2 regions of the Viridibacillus sp. KH_047 genome follow, and region 1 is predicted to be linked to the other one. Evidence: predicted binding sites of a transcription regulator. Region 1 holds the regulator's gene; the other holds the start of a gene.
The links. The regulator CtsR, encoded in region 1, represses protease genes until heat stress. The targets are predictions, from matches to a motif close to ATGGTCAATAAAGGTCAAACA.

Region 2: a site for CtsR is predicted at 1,677-1,697, ahead of AC3IS5_RS17280 (ATP-dependent Clp protease ATP-binding subunit). Genes of this name have one in related genera too.

The regions. Positions count from the first base shown of each region.
Region 1 covers NZ_CM174479.1:4,133,359-4,136,576, forward strand. The annotation lists gene mcsB (protein-arginine kinase McsB) at 1-1,013, opposite strand, end outside; gene AC3IS5_RS20265 (nucleotide excision repair protein) at 1,003-1,566, opposite strand; gene AC3IS5_RS20270 (CtsR family transcriptional regulator) at 1,582-2,052, opposite strand; gene AC3IS5_RS20275 (magnetosome magnetite crystal formation protein family) at 2,398-2,703, opposite strand; gene AC3IS5_RS20280 (hypothetical protein) at 2,854-3,123, shown strand.
Region 2 covers NZ_CM174479.1:3,500,757-3,503,974, forward strand. The annotation lists gene AC3IS5_RS17280 (ATP-dependent Clp protease ATP-binding subunit) at 1-1,662, opposite strand, end outside; gene AC3IS5_RS17285 (Crp/Fnr family transcriptional regulator) at 1,897-2,601, shown strand; gene AC3IS5_RS17290 (metal-sulfur cluster assembly factor) at 2,678-2,986, opposite strand; gene AC3IS5_RS17295 (alpha/beta fold hydrolase) at 3,039-3,218, opposite strand, start outside.

The DNA.
Region 1 (3,218 bases):
TTTGGTTGAAGTGTAGTACCTGCATGTTGTTGTAAAAAGCCCGGCTGCATATAAAGCATACATTCGTTCAATACAGCAATAGGTATATTCTGGATTATACCCAAATATATACCCAATCGAACGTTAGATAAACAATTTGCTGCTTCCTCGCTCGTTAAAATTCTGGCATATAGTAAAGTTCCCAATGAACGATTGAGACGATCACCTAAAGCAATTGATGCATGTTCTATTAATGCTGTACGTGCTTCTGTCTCTTTTTGAATAATTTGTTCAGTTACACTTTGTAAGTCTAATAAAATATCCTTTTCTGATTTACCAAGTGTGATCTGATTGGAGATTTGATAATAATTGCCTACCGATTCCGTCCCCTCACCATACATTCCTCTCACAACCATACCAAGTCGTGGCATCGTACTTATGAGAGAACCAATTTGGTTTGTCATAGTTAATGCAGGTAAATGCATCATAATAGACGCTCTCAAACCTGTACCTGTATTTGTAGGGCAACTTGTTAAATAACCAAATGTATCATCAAAAGCATACGGTAAATGATGCTCTAATAGACGATCAATTTGATCCGCACTTTCATAAGCTTTTTCTAGTTGCAGCCCTGGCTGTAAACATTGAATACGAATATGATCCTCTTCATTAATCATTACACTAATCGATTCATCTTTTGACAGTAAAACCGATCCAACTCTCTCTTTCTCTGCAAGCTGAGGACTGATTAAATGCTTTTCTACTAATACTTTACGCTGTAATGCAGGCATGTCATGCAAAGAAAAATAAGAGAACTGAAAATGTTGTTCTTCCTCATCATCTGCATCAATCAATACATTCGAAACAGCTTTATCAATTTGCATTGCCTCTTCATCAGAAAAAGCCCTTGGAAAACGGAAATCTGTTAAGTTACGCGCTAATCTGATGCGAGTACTCATGACGATATCACCATATTGTCCTTCTTCTTGCATCCAATTAGTCGTTGGATTGTGTAAAAAGTGCTCAATGTTCATCTTGAGACTCACCTCCTACTTGCAACTTTTTTTCAAGAGCACGGACATTATCCCGCATAGTCGCTGCATCTTCAAACCGCTCTTCCTCTATGGCCACTTTCATGTCCAAACGAATTGCCTCGATTTGTCTTTTTAATTGATAAAGCTCATTAATAGAACCTGGCACTTTTCCAACGTGTTCTACGGCTCCATTATGCAAACGTTTTAAGACTTGAGGTAGCTGCTCTTTAAAAGTTTCATAACAACCAGGGCAATTAAATTTTCCCTCGTTCAAAAATTGATGGTATGTCATGCCGCATTCAGGGCAATTCTCCTGTTCCTGCGTTTTCTGCTCATTTACATTTGGTGCTGCAACTGACCAACTCGGTGTACCAAACCAATTTGAAAAAAGTTTATGCATTGAAATTGGATCAGCATTAAAGTCGAGGTTCAAATGGAAAGAATCAAGTTGTTTATTGCACACTTCACAGAAATGCCTTGTCGTTTTTTTGCCATTCTTCATTTGTGTAACCGTGATAGTAGCCGGTCTTTGTTTACAGTTTTCACAAATCATACCCTCGCACCTCTTTTACAATTGCTTGTCATATTTTATAGTCAGTAGCATTGCTTGTAGGATACGCGCGCGAAGCTCATCACGTACCGGTAAATTTATTCGTAACACAGAACGATCAAGAGCTGCTAACATCATTTTAGCTTCTCTTTTCGTAATTACCCCTTCGTCAATTAAACGGAAAATTAAATCATTCGTCATAGTTTGTGAAGCACCTTCGTTCACTTGCTCAATCACTTGGTCAATTAAATCTGACTTTGAACTTGCTTTGACACGTAAAATTCGTATATATCCTCCACCGCCTCGTTTACTTTCAACCAAATAGCCACGCTCGGCGGTAAATCGAGTATTTATCACATAATTAATCTGGGAGGGTACGCATTGAAATTTATCAGCAATTTCACTCCGTTTAATCTCAATATGTCCTTTCCCACTTAATTCGATAACCTCTTTCAAATAACCTTCTATTATGTCAGAGATATTACGCATTTCAAATTCCACCTCGCTTGCATCACTGACTTTGACTATCTTTGACTATATTTGACTACATTATACACAGCCTAATAAAAAACACGCAATTGAAATGCTCATTGAATTGTGAAAGGTGTCCGTTTAGCCTCAAGGAGCCCCCATACCTCGGAGTCTTGCTGGGACTGGATAAGCCGAAGCATTACTAAAAACACTCGTTTTAAGGAAGACACCATAAGTCTTAGACATCCCATCGTAACAGTTGCACGAAAAGCATTCTACTGTCTCAAGATACCCGTTTCACCTATCTAATATTCGGCCCAAACAAAAAACCGCGACAGCAATTGCCATCGCGGTTTTTTCGTATTAATACCATTTCCCAACAATCGGGTAATTCCAATCTGTATCATTAAGAGCCTTCACAATACCTATTACTGGAACGACAACGCCTATAATCAAAAAGACTACTAAGAATGGAAGTCCAATTAATAAAAAACTAAAGATCCCTGATACAATAACTAATACCCACATAACAAATTGGAACAATAGCGCTTGGATGGACAAACGCTTAATTTGTTTATCATCAATAAATATATAAAATAGGATTGGCACTAAACACGGAGCAAAAAAGGCACTTGCATGAAGTATCACTTTTAATCCTTTTGATTCCATTTAGAGCAACTCACTTTCATAAATTAATATACTTCTTATTCTATTTATACGATTCATAAATTCATTAGTTTCATATCCTCATCAAAAGAGGAACATTCTTTATTTCAATTCGTCCTCTGAAGTAACATAAGAAAGGGAGGAGTTTTTCCTTTGAAAAAAGCATTATTATTCATCGGTAGCATCGCACTATGCTTAATCATTTTCATTGCAATGCCTTATTGTTTATTGAAAAATTCATTTTCAAATGATTGCGAATCTAAAACTTCCTCATGCTCTAAAACCATTGAGCATAAAATAAAAATCATCAATTCAATAAGTGAGTCTGATGTCCTGTATCAAGATCAGAATACTATTGAAGACTCAACCGATAAAAGTCATAGAGATAAATTTATATCAAGCCTTTTCCTAAGTGATAACTAAATACCATAAAATATAAAAGAGGGCTGCTATGCATAAGCGCCCTCTTTATTATTTATCTTATGTTTCATTCAACGTCTTCCCGTGACAATACGATA
Region 2 (3,218 bases), 630 kb from region 1:
GGTAATACGACCATCATCTAGAATCTGTAGCAAAATATTCGCAACATCTGGATGTGCCTTTTCAATTTCATCTAATAATACTACTGCGTATGGGTTTCTACGGACAGCTTCTGTCAATTGACCGCCTTCTTCATAACCTACATAGCCAGGAGGCGCTCCTACTAAGCGAGACACACTATGCTTTTCCATATACTCAGACATATCAATTCGAATGAAATGGTCCTCAGAGTCGAATAATTGAGCAGCTAATGCTTTTGCTAATTCTGTTTTCCCTACACCTGTTGGGCCTAAGAATAAGAAAGATCCGATTGGTTTTTGTGGATCTTGAATACCTGCACGTGCTCTCCAAACCGCTTCGGTCACTAATTGAACCGCTTCGTCTTGACCGACAACTCGCTCTTGTAATGTAGCTTTTAGGTTGAGTAATTTCTCACGTTCACCTTCAACTAATTTTGTTACAGGAATACCTGTCCATCTTGAAACGATTGAAGCAATTTCCTCAGCTGTGACATCTTCACGTAGCAGTCGATCATTACCTTGCTGTAAATTCTGCTCTAGTTCTACTAATTCTTTTTCTAATTCAGGAATTTTACCGTGTCTTAGAACTGCTGCTTTATTTAGATCATAATTATTTTCAGCTTCTTCTAAATCCCTACGATAACGATCAAGTGTTTCTCGCTTTTCTTGGATTACATGAAGAGCCGATTTTTCTTCTTCCCATTGCTCACGCATATTAGAAGTAGAATCTTTTAGCTCCGATAATTCCTCACGAAGTGCTACAAGTCGTTTTTTACTCGCTTCATCCTTTTCTTTCATCAAAGCTTGCTCTTCGATTTCAAGTTGCATTGTACGACGTGTTACTTCATCTAATTCCTGTGGCATCGAATCTATTTCTGTACGAATCATTGCACAAGCTTCATCGATTAAATCAATCGCTTTGTCTGGCATAAAACGCTCAGTTAAATAACGATTTGATAATTCTGCAGCAGCTACAATTGCTCGGTCATGAATTTTGACTGCATGATGTAGTTCGAAGCGTTCTTTTAAACCACGTAAAATAGAAATCGTATCCTCTACAGATGGTTCACGAACTAAAACTTGTTGGAAACGACGTTCAAGTGCTGGGTCCTTTTCGATATACATACGGTACTCATCTAATGTAGTTGCACCGATACAATGTAGCTCACCTCTAGCTAACATTGGTTTGAGCATATTCCCTGCATCCATCGCACCATCCGTTTTACCTGCACCAACAATCGTATGAATCTCATCGATGAATAGGATGATTTGACCTTCACTTTCTTTTACTTCTTTCAAGACACCTTTTAAACGCTCTTCAAACTCCCCACGATATTTGGCACCAGCGATTAATGCACTCATATCCAGCTCATAAATTTTACGGTCTTTTAATCCTTCTGGTACATCTTTTTTTACGATACGTTGCGCTAATCCTTCAACAATCGCAGTTTTACCAACACCGGGTTCACCGATTAATACAGGGTTGTTTTTTGTTTTACGTGATAATATTCGAATGACATTACGGATTTCTTGATCGCGACCAATAACCGGGTCCATTTTGCCATTTTTCACTTCTTCAATTAAATTACGTCCAAATTGTTCAAGTGGACTTTTTTGCTCTTCATTATTCATATTCATTTGCATTATAGTTCACTCCTTGTTTGACCTTTTTTGACCTTTTGATTAACTACATTATATTATCGTCTTCCCATGAATGTAAAGTGATTTGTTTGACCTTTTTTGACTAAAATAATTTCCCATTTCAAATATGTTTTTAATCAAAAATCCATGTCATCAAATAAGGCAAAATTGAGAAATTCAAATATTCCCCAATTGCAAGAAATCAGTATGTTATAATTGTGAAAAACAGCAGAGGTTGTGAATATTTTGGAGGCAATTGAAACTATCCCACCTAAGATCCATTCACTTTTCAAAGAGCATGGTACAGTTGTCAAATTCGCCAAAGACACACCTATATTTTTAGAAGGTGACCGTACTCAAGATGTTTTTTTTGTTGTATCAGGACAAGTGAGAATTTCAAAAGAAACTGCAAGTGGGAAGGAATTAACTATTCGTATCTGTGGTAGTAATAATTTAATTGGTGAAAGTACTATTTTTAGTTCTCTAGAATATAATTCAACAACAGCTACAGCTATGGAACCGACTACTATTTTAACGATCGATAACAACATGCTTGAACTCTATCTCAGTCAAGAACCGTCATTGATGATTGCATGTTTACGTTGGATACAGTTGCAAAATATGAAAAGTCAATCTAGACTTCGTGATTTATTACTACATGGAAAAAAGGGCGCACTCTTTTCTACCCTAATACGATTAGCAAACACTTATGGTGAAGAGTTGGATGATGGATCAATACATATTAACTATAAATTGACCAATAATGAGCTAGCTAATCTCTGTGCTACTAGCCGAGAAGTCATTAACCGTATGTTAAATGACCTGAAGAAGAATAATATTATTACATTTGACAAGAGTACAATCACAGTTCTTAATTTACAATTTCTAAAAGATGAATGTGAATGCGAAAACTGCCCTCTTACTATTTGTAGAATTGACTAACCTCATATATTATACCCATTTATAAATTTAAAAAACCCGCTCGACTATTAAGTCAGAACGGGTTTTCTTTACAGTATTAGCGAATGCCTAAAGCTATTTTAGCATAACGTGACATATTGTCTTTATTCCATGGTGGATTCCATACAATATCAACAGTTACCTCTTTAATTTCTGGTAATTCAAATAGTGCTGTACGGATTTGATCAACAATAACTGGACCAAGTGGGCATCCCATTGATGTTAATGTCATAGTTACTACACATAATCCTTCTTCAGATAAATCTACTTCATATACTAAACCTAAGTTGACAATATCAATACCTAACTCAGGATCAATTACGTTTTCTAAAGCACCATATATACTTTCTTTCATATCTGCATCCATAGTATTTCCCCTTTCTGCATAGTGTTTATCCCATCATAACAAATGAAGCGGCTTATGCCAAATGGTCTGCAAGCCATTTTGTTGCCGCAATCATTCCTGGACGAGATACTTTATGCTCTGCTTGCTTATCGACGATAAAGACCAGATCTTCGGGATGGTCTGCATAATCTGCTTGTATACTCTCATAAAATTGATATGTAGGTACAAATGGAACCATATGATCCTTCTTACC